Regions from separate parts of the Varunaivibrio sulfuroxidans genome, predicted to be linked through region 3. Evidence: predicted binding sites of a transcription regulator. Region 3 holds the regulator's gene; each other region holds the start of a gene.
The links. Region 3 encodes PhoB, which activates phosphate uptake and scavenging genes when phosphate is short. Its sites were predicted from a motif close to TNTCATAAAACTGTCA; they were not measured.
Positions count from the first base shown of each region.

Region 1 (3,124 bases), 1.1 Mb from region 3:
CGCGGCGAACTCGACAAGTTCAAGTACCGCATCACATACCACACCATGATCCACGAACAGATCAACTATTTTTTCCGAGGCTTCCGCCGCGATTCCCATCCGATGGCGATCATGTGCGGCGTCGTCGGCGCGCTGTCGGCGTTCTATCACGACAGCACGGACATTTCCGATCCGGTCCACCGCTTCGTCGCCTCGACCCGCTTGATCGCGAAAATGCCGACCATCGCCGCCACGGCGTATCGTTATTCGATGGGTATGCCGTTCGCCTATCCGCGCAATGACCTTAGCTTCTCGGAAAACTTCCTTTATATGATGTTCTCCAATCCGTGCGAGGAATACGTCGTCAACCCGGTGTTGGCCCGCGCCATGGATCGGATATTGATCCTCCACGCCGATCATGAACAAAACGCCTCGACGTCAACCGTGCGCATCGCCGGGTCGTCCGGAGCCAACCCGTTCGCGTGCATCGCCGCGGGCATCGCCTCGTTGTGGGGACCGGCGCACGGCGGAGCCAACGAAGCCGTGCTCAGCATGCTCGAACACATCGGCACGAAAGATCACATTCCCGAGTACATCGCCCGCGCCAAGGACAAGAACGACCCCTTCCGCCTGATGGGGTTCGGTCATCGGGTCTATAAGAACTTCGACCCTCGCGCCAGGGTTATGCGCCAAGCCGCGCACGATGTCCTCGATGAATTGGGGGTTCGTGACGACCCCCTGCTCGATCTGGCGATGGAGCTGGAACGCATCGCCCTCGAAGACGACTACTTCGTCTCCAAAAAGCTCTACCCCAACGTCGATTTTTATTCCGGAATCATTTTCAAGGCGATGGGCATTCCGACCTCGATGTTTACCGTTCTGTTCGCGGTGGCGCGCACCGTCGGTTGGGTCGCCCAGTGGAACGAAATGATCGAGGATCCAATGCAGAAAATCGGCCGCCCGCGGCAATTGTTCACCGGGTCGGGGCCGCGCGATTACGTCGATATCGCCGCCCGCGGCTAAGCTCTTTATCCCTGCCGGGGCATCCCGGACATTCGGGCCGGACGGTTGAAACCGTCCGGCCCTTTTTCATGGGCCGCACGCCTTGAAAAAACGCTCAAAACGCCTCTCAAAGCGGGGCGGTTGAACGCCGCTCCCGCGCGAACGACGCAATCCCAGATTGACGCGTGGAAACGGTCACCCGCATTGGTGATGGTCTCTAAAAACACGTTCGCAGAACGTCTTCAAAGCGTCATCAATCCGTCATCCAGATATGCCTAACATCGCGCCCATCCGCCGGATTCTCCGGCCAACATTAAGGCGCACCGCCCCCCATTTTCACGTTCAATCAAAGAGGAAGACATCATTCATGACTGTGTCGTTTAAACGCAAAATCGTGCTCGCCGCCGCAACGGCGACGCTCAGCGGATGGGTGGCGACCGCCCAGGCCGCGACCGAAATTCAGTGGTGGCACGCCATGGGCGGCGATTTGGGCAAGCGGGTCGAGGAAATCGCCGCGGGCTTCAACCACAGCCAAAGCAAATATGTCATCAAGCCGGTGTACAAGGGAAACTACACCGAAACCATGACCGCGGGCGTCGCCGCCTTTCGCGCCGGTAAGCCGCCGCACATTTTGCAGGTCTTCGAAGTCGGCACGGCGTCGATGATGGCCGCCAAGGGCGCCGTCTATCCCGTCTACAAGCTGATGAAGGACGAACACGTCCCGTTCAACGAAAACCGCTATATTTCGGCGGTGACCGGCTACTACACCACGACCGACGGCAAGATGCTGTCGATGCCCTTCAACAGTTCGACCCCGGTTCTGTTCTGGAACAAGGACGCCTTCGCCAAGGCGGGTCTGACTCGCGCCCCCAAGACCTGGGAAGAAATGGGTGAATATTCCAAGAAGCTGATTTCCTCTGGCGCCGCCCAATGCGGTTTCACGGTCGGCTGGCAGTCCTGGGTGATGCTGGAAAACTTCAGCGCCTGGCATAACCTTCCCTTCGCCACCAAGTCGGACGGTTTTGGCGGCCTGGACACCAAGCTGACCTTCAACGGCCCGCTCCAGGTCAAAACCATCCAGCAACTCGCCGATTGGCAAAAAGACGGCGTCTTTCGCTACGGCGGGCGTCGCAGCGACGCCAACCCTCTGTTCGCTCAGGGCAAATGCGCGATGCTGCTTAATTCCTCGGCGTCTTATGGCGGCCTAAAGAAAAGCGCTAAATTCGACTTCGGCACCGATCAGCTTCCCTACTGGTCCGACGTCAAGGGCGCGCCGCAAAATTCGATCATCGGCGGGGCCTCGTTGTGGGTGCTTAAGGGCAACGCCAAAAAGGATTACAAGGGCGTCGCCGAATTCCTGAACTATCTGTCCGACCCGTTCGTGCAAATGTTCTGGCATGAAAACACCGGCTATGTGCCGATCACCAAGGCGGCCTATCAACTGACCAAGGACACCGGCTACTACAACACCTTCAAGGGTCGGGACGTCGCCATCGAACAGATGAACGGCAAGAAGCCGACGGCCAACTCGAAGGGGCTGCGCCTGGGCAATTTCGTACAAACCCGCGACATCATCAACGAAGAACTCGAAGCCGTCTGGTCGGGCAAGAAAACCGCCAAACAGGCCCTGGATGAAGCGGTCAAGCGCGGCGACGTCTTGTTGCGCAAGTTCGAAAAAGCCAACAAATGACGTAACGTCAAACCCGCGGGGCCGCCTTTGCGCGGCCCCGTTTCCGTTTCAAATGCGTTCACGCGCCGCCCGGCGCACTGCTTTTTAGATCATTCGTTCTAAAACATACCCCCGACGGATAGCCTTATGGAAAAGAAGACGACATTCTCTAACCGCTGGCTGCCTTACGTCCTTGTCGCGCCACAGATCACGATAACCCTCATCTTCTTTATCTGGCCGGCGGGACAGGCGCTGTACCAGTCGTTTTTCGTCGAGGACCCCTTCGGCTTGAGCACCCAATTCGTCTGGTTCGACAATTTCAAGGACGTTCTGGGCGATCCGCTTTATTTCGATTCCATCGTCATCACCGCCGTTTTCAGTCTGGCGACGACATTTCTGGCGCTCGGCGTGTCCTTATTGTTGGCGGTGATGGCCAATCGGGTGGTTCGCGGCGCCGGCGTCTATAAGGTCATG
Region 1 is NZ_CP119676.1:685,111-688,234, forward strand. Features, by position in the region: gene gltA (citrate synthase) at 1-1,002, shown strand, start outside; gene ugpB (sn-glycerol-3-phosphate ABC transporter substrate-binding protein UgpB) at 1,349-2,671, shown strand; gene ugpA (sn-glycerol-3-phosphate ABC transporter permease UgpA) at 2,798-3,124, shown strand, end outside.
Region 1: ugpB (sn-glycerol-3-phosphate ABC transporter substrate-binding protein UgpB) is a predicted target of PhoB. The motif match lies at 1,230-1,245, and genes of this name have one in related genera.

Region 2 (3,124 bases), 1.2 Mb from region 3:
CGCGCGCTGGCGACGAACCCCGACGTGTTGCTGTTGGACGAACCCCTGTCGGCAATCGACGCGCACCTGCGTCGGCGCCTGCGCGCCCGCCTGGCGGATGTCCTGGGGACGATGGATATTCCCGTTTTCATGGTCAGTCACGACATCGACGACGTACGCGCCCTTGCCGATTGGATTGGCGTTATGGTCGCGGGGCGCTTAGTCCGCGCCGGACGGCGGGACGATGTTTTCGATACCCCCGGCGAGGTCGAGGTCGCCCGCGTCCTGGGTTGGCCGAACCTGCTCGAAGTCGGCGTGCTGGCGGGCGATCGGATCGCCGGGCGATGGGGAGGGCTGGCGGTGGAAGGCGAGCCACCGCTGGATACCGCGTGGATCGGCTTCAAGCCGGAGCATCTTCATCTGCATTCACGATCGGGACAGGGCATCGCGGCGCGGGTGCGCGCGATCGCCGAGGAGGGCCTGATCCGTCGGGTGACCCTGGCCGTTGGCGGCGGTGGAACGCTGGTCGCGCACCGTCCGGCGGATGTGCCGACCCCCGCGCCGGGAAGCCGGGTGTGGCTGTCGGTCGCGCCCCGCCATTTGCGTTTCATGGGCGAGGGGCGGGTGCTCCCCGGCGCCGCGTCCCCGACGTGCGAGACGCCCCGTCTCGGCAAAACGGCATAAAGCATAAAGGAGAAAGGAAATGCGGCGTCTCGGGATGATTTTGTGCATGTGCGCCGCCCTGGCGTCGTGCGCCCCTCGGGGGAATGACGAATATAAAAGCACGCTCTACGTGTTCGGTACTTTGGTCGAAATCATCGTGCGCGGCGCCGACCGCGCCCAAGCCCAGGCCGCGACCGCCCAGCTCTCCCAGGAATTCCAGCATATGTACAAGGATTGGCATGCCTGGAAGCCCGGCGAGTTGAGCAATTTGAACAAGGCCTTCGCCAAGGGGGAAACCAAGAAGGTCAGCCCTTTCGTGTTGCCGCTGATCGTGCAGGCGAAGAGGTACTACACCATGAGCGACGGCCTGTTCAATCCGGCGATCGGGGCGTTGGTCGGGGCATGGGGGTTTCACGCCGACGTCAATCCCAAAGGTAAATTGCCTCCGATGGCGCGCATTCGCGCCCTGGCGGCGCGTCACCCGACGATGGACGACGTTATTATCAAGGGCGATAGGGTCCACAGCCGCAACCCTGCGGTCCAATTGGATTTTGGCGGTTTCGCCAAGGGGGTGGCGATGGACCGGGCGGAAAAGGTCCTTGCCGCCTACGGTATCAAGAACGCCATCGTTAACGCCGGAGGAGATTTAAACACCGTCGGCCAGTACGGCGGGCGGCCCTGGCGCATCGCCATTCGCGACCCCAAGGCGTGGGGCGAGATCGCCACCGTCGATCTGAAACCCGGCGAGGATGTCTATACCTCGGGCAATTACGAGCGCTATCGCGATTCCAAGGGCGTGCGTTACGGTCACATCATCAATCCGCGGACCGGAATGCCGGTGCGCCATATCGTCTCGACGACGGTGATCGGCTACGACGGTGCCCTGGCCGACGCCACCGCCACGGCATTGACCGTCGCCGGCCCCAAAGGCTGGTACCGCATCGCCCGGCGCATGGGGGCGCATTACGTGATGCTGGTGGACGATACCGGGACGGTTTACCTCAACCCGGCGATGAAGGCGCGCGTGCGCTTCGCCAAGGGATTGCACCCGCGCATTGTTCAAAGTGCGCCGCTATGAGGCCGCGCCGCGCGGGGCGTTGTCGTAAAAGCGACAATGGCGGCATCGGAAAGTGATAAATAAAATCATTTCTTTTCATATCTCTAAGGGTGTTTTTCCGTGGTGGCGATGGACTGGTATGGCCGTTGCACTGCCTGGGGCAGGTGATGTCCCGAACAGTGAGAAGAGGTCTTCATGCTTAACCTTACCGAAGATGCCCGGCGCGCCGTCGCCCGTTTTATCTCAACGTCGAAAACGCCGGTCACGGGGCTGCGCATCGCGGTCACCGGCGGCGGTTGTTCGGGGTTTCAATACGCCATGAAACTGGAGGGCGCGGCCGCGGCGGAGGATACCGTCGTCGAATGCGGCGACGCCCGCGTTTTCGTCGATCCCCAAAGCGCGCCGCTTCTTGTGGGGGTCACGGTGGATTTTCAAGACAGCCTGGAAGGCAGCGGCTTCGTTTTTGAGAATCCCAACGCCAAGTCCGGCTGCGGCTGCGGCAAGTCGTTCACCGCCTAACGTCCGAAACATGAATTAAAGACGAGGATCGCGCCATGTGGGATTATTCGGAAACCGTCAAAGATCATTTTTACAATCCCCGCAACGCCGGGGTCATTACCGAGGCCAATGGGATCGGCGACGTCGGTTCGATCTCGTGCGGCGACGCCCTGCGTTTGATGCTGCGGGTCGAACCGGGAAGCGAGACCATCATCGAGGCGTCTTTTCAGACCTTCGGCTGCGGCTCGGCGATCGCCTCGTCGTCGGCGTTGACCGAGATCATCAAAGGCATGACCCTGGATCAGGCCCTGGGCGTGACCAACCAGGACATCGCCGATTATTTGGACGGTCTGCCGCCGGAAAAAATGCACTGCTCGGTGATGGGGCGCGAGGCGCTGCAGGCCGCCGTCGCCAATTACCGGGGCGAGGAATGGGTCGATGACCACGAGGAAGGCGCGCTGGTGTGTAAGTGTTTCGCCGTGGACGAGCCGATGATCGAAAATACCATTCGCGCCAACACGTTAAGCACGGTGGAAGACGTCACCAATTACACCAAGGCGGGCGGCAGTTGTTCGTCGTGTCATGAGAAAATCGAGGAAATCTTGACCCGTGTGCTGGCCGAACGGGGCGAGGCTTTCGACCCCATGGCGCCCGCCCGAACGCCCCCCGAGGAAGCCGGCGAGACGGTGGCGGAGACGGTGGCGGAGATGGGCGGCCTGTCCACCTTGCAGCGCATCCGCAGGATCGAGGACGAGATCGCCAAGGCGCGCCCGCAGCTTCAGGCCGATGGCGGCGACGTCGAGCTGATCGACGTGCGCGGCAATCAGGTTTTCATCAAATTGAGCGGGGCGTGCAGCGGCTGCCAGATGGCGGCGATGACGCTAGGCGGCCTGCAACAGCACATGATCGAGGCGCTGGGCGAATTCG
Region 2 is NZ_CP119676.1:1,444,870-1,447,993, reverse strand. Features, by position in the region: gene P3M64_RS06785 (ABC transporter ATP-binding protein) at 1-663, shown strand, start outside; gene P3M64_RS06780 (FAD:protein FMN transferase) at 683-1,720, shown strand; gene P3M64_RS06775 (HesB/IscA family protein) at 1,895-2,218, shown strand; gene nifU (Fe-S cluster assembly protein NifU) at 2,254-3,124, shown strand, end outside.
Region 2: P3M64_RS06775 (HesB/IscA family protein) is a predicted target of PhoB. The motif match lies at 1,741-1,756, and genes of this name have one in related genera.

Region 3 (3,124 bases):
GCCGGCATTGTCGTTCCCGGAGTCTTTTGCGGGCATGTCGGGGCTTGCTTATGAATGTGCGGTGACGTGTACTGTGCTTTTCAAGGGCGGCGCAGAACGATGGAACTTATTTTGACACCGCCTCCGGCGAACGAACACCGGCCCGTATGGTAGGCCGCTTCGAACGTCCGGCGGCCAAGGAGAAAAACAATGGAAGGCGAACATATCGTCAAGTCGTTTGACGAGGAACTCTCCCACATCAACAATTTGATCGCCGAAATGGGGGGATTTGCGGAAATTCAGCTGGCCCGGGCGGTTGACGCCTTGAAGCGCCGCGACAGCGAATTGGCGGAACAAGTCGTTCGCGACGACCGGCAAATCGACAATCTGGAACAGGCCATCGACGAGGTCACGATCCGCATTTTGGCGCTGCGCAATCCGGTTGCCGACGATTTGCGTTCGGTCACCGCGGCGCTTAAGATCGCCAGCAATTTGGAACGGATCGGCGATTACACCAAGAATATCGCCAAGCGGACGATTACGTTGTCCCATTCTCATCCGATTAGCGGTGTCGCCGCGTCCATCGTGCGGATGTCGGCGTTGGTGCAGGACATGATCAAAAACGTCCTCGACGCCTACGCCAACGGTGACGACGCCAAGGCGACGGATGTGCGCAATCGCGACGAAGAGGTCGATCAGCATCACACCAGTCTTTTCCGCGAGCTTCTGACCTACATGATGGAAGATGCCCGCAATATCACGCCGTGCACCCACCTCCTCTTTATCGCCAAGAACGTGGAACGGATCGGCGATCACGTCACGTCGATCGCCGAACAGGTCCATTTCATGTCCACGGGAACGAAGTTCCCCACCGAGCGAACGAAAAAGGATGAGGCGAGCGCAACGGTGGTAAATCCGCGGTAGGAAAGGTTCGAAAACGATGACGCCCCTGATTTTGATTGCCGAGGATGAACCGGCCCAGGTCGAGGTTCTGCGTTACAACCTCGAAAGTGAGGGTTATCGAGTGGTTACGGCGGTTAATGGCGAGGAAGCCTTGCTGGTGGTCGAGGAAGAAGGCCCGGATCTGGTTCTGCTCGATTGGATGATGCCGGAATTGTCCGGGATCGAGGTCTGCCGCCGTCTGCGCGAACGTACCCAGACCAAGCGTCTGCCGGTCATCATGCTGACCGCGCGCGGCGAGGAATCAGACCGGGTGCGCGGTCTGGACAGTGGGGCGGACGATTACCTGGTGAAACCGTTTTCGCCCGGCGAGTTGATCGCCCGGGTCCGCGCGGTGATGCGCCGCACCCGTCCGGGGTTGGACGAGGAGCACATTTCCTATGGCGGCATCACCATGGACCTTGCCGCCCATAAGGTGACCCGAGACGGTCGCGCCGTTCATCTGGGACCAACCGAATTTCGTCTATTACGTATCTTGATGGAACGGCCGGGCCGGGTGTTTTCCCGCGAATCCCTGCTCGACATGGCGTGGGGGCGCGATATTTATGTCGAGGCGCGTACCGTCGATGTCCACATTCGCCGTTTGCGCAAGGCGCTTAATGAAAACGACGACACGGACATCATCCGCACCGTTCGCGGGGCGGGTTACGCCATCGACAGCGAGCACGGCGCCGGGTAGGGGCCTCGACGAGGGGCGGCGTTCACGTCGCAGTGCCGTCAAGTTTCGATTTGGGTGCGCAAGGTGTCGCGGGCGCCGTTCAGGAACAGGCGGATCATCCGTTCGATGATCGGCTCGACATCTCCGGGCACCGCCATGGTGTAGACCCATTTGCGCACCGCCATGTAGAAAAAACTGCCGTGCAGTTCCCAGCCGATTTCCATTTCCTCGTCGGTAATCGGAATTTCGCAGGCGGGAGGAAGTCCGGCGAACAGGCGCAGTTCCTCGCAAACGGGAAGAATCCACTTATCGCGGACGATTTCGATGTATCGTCCATTGATATCGACGCCCTTTAACCCGGCGAAGACGAGAATGCGCACCCATTCGTAATTGAAAGTGGCGCGGTAATATTCCTTGTAAAAGGTGATTAGACGATCTTCCAAGGTGCGCTTGCGCTGACGAATGAGGGTTTCCCATTTGGGGTCCCAGCGGGCGATGAAAAGCTCCTGGTAAACCCGCTCGATCAAGGTCTCCTTGCTGTCGAAGTAGCGATACAAAAGCGGCTGGGTAATGCCTAGCCGTTTCGCCAGATCCCGAGTTTTTCCCTCGAAACCGACTTCGGCAAAAAACCGTATGGCGCCGTCGATGATTTGTTTTTCTCTTTCTTCGCGGGAAAGCCGGGTTCTTTTTGTCGGGGGGCGAGGTTCCGGGGAAGGCTCCCGCCGCTGTTGACCGCTTTGTGCGTGCATGGTCTCCTGCGCCCTATTGTTTTTAACCCATTGACCGCAGCGGAGCGTCTTTCTCGTACGGACTTTCGATCCATCATTTCATGGGGCCATCATTTCACGGGGGAGGAAAAAATCAACCCCTTGTCTCGGCGCAGATCGTTTCTTCCTTGCCCAGGCCTACTGGATCGGGCCGACGTTTCGCCCTCGCAAACGATTGGGCCGACCGCGATCTCTCTTTTCGTTGCGGTTTGATTTTTTCACACATTTGCGTCCAAGGGTATCGGACTCAAATGTTAAACGCAAACCACTAGTGGATCGACTCCGACGTTTCGCTCTCGCGAACCATCGGGCCGACCACTATCTATCTTTTTGTTGCAGTTTGATTTCTTCACACATTTGTGTCCAATTGCATCGGACTCAAATGTTAAACTCAAACCACTAGGGACGAGGACCCTGACGGCGATAGGCGGCGATCTGACGGGTCAGGGCGCTGTCGATAATATTCGGCGCGAGGCGCTGCACACAAACGTAAAACCGCTCGGCGCCCATGGGGTAGGCCGTCCGGCGGTGGCGCGCGATGGCCCTGACGGCCCCCTGGGCGACTTTTTCCGGCGTGTCGAGGCGCATTCGGAAAGGTTCGATCAGGTGTTTGAAAGTGCTGCTCGCCGCCGTTTTTGCAGCCCGTGGCGCAATGTAGGTGACGAAAATATCGTCATCCGCCAGTTCCCGGCGTAGGGCGTCGGATAATCCGCGCACGGCGAATTTACTCGCTGAATAAGCGGCGAACAGGGGAAAGGCG
Region 3 is NZ_CP119676.1:2,690,045-2,693,168, forward strand. Features, by position in the region: gene phoU (phosphate signaling complex protein PhoU) at 190-903, shown strand; gene phoB (phosphate regulon transcriptional regulator PhoB) at 920-1,618, shown strand; gene P3M64_RS12565 (TetR/AcrR family transcriptional regulator) at 1,657-2,346, opposite strand; gene P3M64_RS12570 (SDR family NAD(P)-dependent oxidoreductase) at 2,764-3,124, opposite strand, start outside.

Region 4 (3,124 bases), 540 kb from region 3:
GTGACCGTTGGCGAAGCACATGATGCGGGAATGCTCCAAAAAACGCCCGACGATACTTTTCACCCGAATATTTTCCGATAAATCCTTAATCCCCGGGCGAAGACAGCATATTCCCCGAATGATCATGTCGATCTGGACTCCGGCGCAGGACGCGCGGTATAGGGCATCGATCAATAATTGATCGACGAGAGAATTAACCTTGACCCAAATCGCCGCGGGTTTGCCCGCCTTGGCGTTAGCGATTTCAACGTCGATAAGCTCCAGCAACGTACTGCGCAGCGTCAACGGCGAAAACACGAGCTTTTGCATCGCCATGGGTTGCGCATATCCCGTCATATAATTGAACAAGCGCGACGCATCTTGACACAATTGCGGATCGCACGTGAAAAAAGACAGATCGGTGTAAATCTTGGCCGTGATCGGGTGATAGTTCCCCGTACCATAATGCACGTACGAACGAAGCATTTTCCCCTCTCGGCGAACGATCAAGTTCACCTTGGCGTGAATTTTTTTATCCATGAAACCGTAAACCACCTGGACTCCCGCCCGCTCCAAGTCGCGCGCCCAACGAATATTCGCTTCTTCATCGAAGCGCGCCTTCAATTCGACCATCGCGGTTACCGTTTTCCCCGCCTCGGCCGCCTCGATCAGCGCGGCGACGATCGGTGAATCGTTACTTGTGCGGTAAAGGGTCTGCTTGATCGCAACCACCTGCGGATCGTTCATTGCCTGGCGCACGAACTGCACCACGACATCGAAACTTTCATAGGGATGGTGGACTATTAGATCCTTTTTGCGGATCGCGGCGAAGACGTCGCCGCCAAAATCCCGCACCCGTTCGGGAAACCGAGGATTGAACGACTCAAACAAAAGGTCGGGACGCTCGGAAACGATCAACTGCTTGATATCGACCAACCCCAAGATGCCTTCGACAGGGAATGTCGCGTTATCATCAACCCCGAATTCACTCATCACCATGTCGCGCAGTTCTGCGGAAATATCGTCGTTGAACCCAAGACGGATGACCGATCCGCGGCGACGGCGCTTGAGTGCGGATTCGAAGGTGCGCACCAGATCTTCGGCCTCCTCGTCAATTTCCATTTCGCTGTCGCGTATCACCCTGAAATTAGCCAATTCGACGACTTTAAAGCCGGGAAACAAGCGATCCAGAAATAAACCGATAACCCGTTCGATGGGGATAAAACGGATTTGCCGACTGGGCAGGCGCACGAAGCGTTCGACCAGATGGGGCACGGGAATGAGCGCCCGCAACATCTCGCTCGATTTCTCTTCCTGTAGCAACATCACCAAGGAAAACCCCAGATTGGGAATGAACGGAAACGGGTGGGCCGGGTCGATCGCCAGAGGCGTAAGCACCGGGAATAGGTGATCCATGAAATATTTATCGAGCCATTCATGTTCGCGCGCGCTGAGGTCACGCTCTTTCAGGACGTGTATCCCCTCCCCGAGAAGCTCCCGACGCAAATTTCCCCAAGTGTCGTGTTGCGCCTGCATCAGGCGGCGGACTTCTTCGTGGATCGCCTCAAGCTGCTGGGCCGCGTTCAATCCATCCTGACTGACCGAGGCGATCCCGGCGCGGACCTGTCCTTTCAAGCCGGCGACGCGCACCATGTAAAATTCATCGAGGTTGGCCGATGAAATCGACAAAAACCGGACCCGCTCCAAAAGGGGATGTTTTTTATTATCAGCCTCTTCCAAAACGCGGGTATTGAAGGCCAACCACGACAGTTCCCGATTAAAAAAACGCGCGATGGAGGTCAAATCCGGCGTCTGAGTTTCATCCTTCGTCAAGACATTCACATCAAAATCCCATACGTTCCACGCTTCCAATAGGCCCTGTAGACGCCTCAAAAAGGCCGCCGTCCTCACCGTCGAATACTTTCCCGTCCCCGCGGCGGCCCCAGGCCACGAGGGGGTCGCTTCTTTTTTGGGGCGAAAGTTCCATTTCCACCAAAAGTCTCTTTTCCGCCATGAGATATTAAGCTTTCACGCCCCCCGTGTCATGAAAGAAGACCGACACCTACGGTACAGTCGCTAGGGTCAGGACCTCTTAATCTGATGTATCTGGTTTGTCAAAAATGTCACAGACCTAGTGGATCGACTCCGACGTTTCGCTCTCGCGAACCATCGGGCCGACCACTATCTATCTTTTTGTTGCAGTTTGATTTCTTCACACATTTGTGTCCAATTGCATCGGACTCAAATGTTAAACTCAAACCACTAGGAGAAGACTTGCCGGAAGTACCGTTCACTTTCAAAAGTCTTCGACGACGTTCTTGGGGCATTTTTCACAAATCCCTACGGGACGGGATGAATTTAAGCGCGGATGTCGTTGGAAAACCCTTGCAATGAGGACCATTGCGGCGGGTTCTCCGCCTAACCCACACTTAAATTCATCTCCGCCAGACGCATCAGATTAAGAGGTCCTGACCCTAGATTACCATGAAAAATATTGTATTCCGGGCTATGCGCTCAACATAAAAGGATGCAATCCTTACGCCGTTCGCGCCTTTTCGTGCCGATACAGGCTGAATTAGGGAAGGGAATGAACGATTTCCGGAGGGTCGTTTTGGACCGCCGCGGCACAGGGGGAAATCGCACATGACGACACTCAAATCGGCTCCGGCCCTATGCGATGATGGGCTACAACCGGGCAAGGAAGGTACCAATGCTGCGCTCCCGCCTTTTAAAGACGAAGCACTTCGAGTCCATGATCGGACACATGCCGGTCGGCGTCATGGTTCTCGATCCCCGTGATTTGTGCATCCGTTACATGAACGAAGCCGGTCGGCGCACGTTCGAGGGGTTGCAACACCTCTTTCCCGAAAAACCCGATAAAATGATCGGACGGTCCATCGATTTTCTCGGCGATATTCAGGAAATTCGACGCATCCGCGGGGGCGGAGAAGCGCAACTTCCCCAACAGGTCCGCGTCACCCTCGGCGAAAAATGCCTGAACCTCGTTTTCAGCGCACTGCGCGACGACGCCGGGCGCTATATCGCCCCCATGATGACGTGGGCGCACACCGACACGCCGGGCGCAGAGGATGTCGCCCCCCCTCCCTTGCAGCGGATGCTCGAACAGATGCCGATCAACGTCATG
Region 4 is NZ_CP119676.1:164,980-168,103, reverse strand. Features, by position in the region: gene P3M64_RS00790 (RNA degradosome polyphosphate kinase) at 1-1,821, opposite strand, end outside; gene P3M64_RS00785 (methyl-accepting chemotaxis protein) at 2,690-3,124, shown strand, end outside.
Region 4: P3M64_RS00790 (RNA degradosome polyphosphate kinase) is a predicted target of PhoB. The motif match lies at 2,090-2,105, and genes of this name have one in related genera.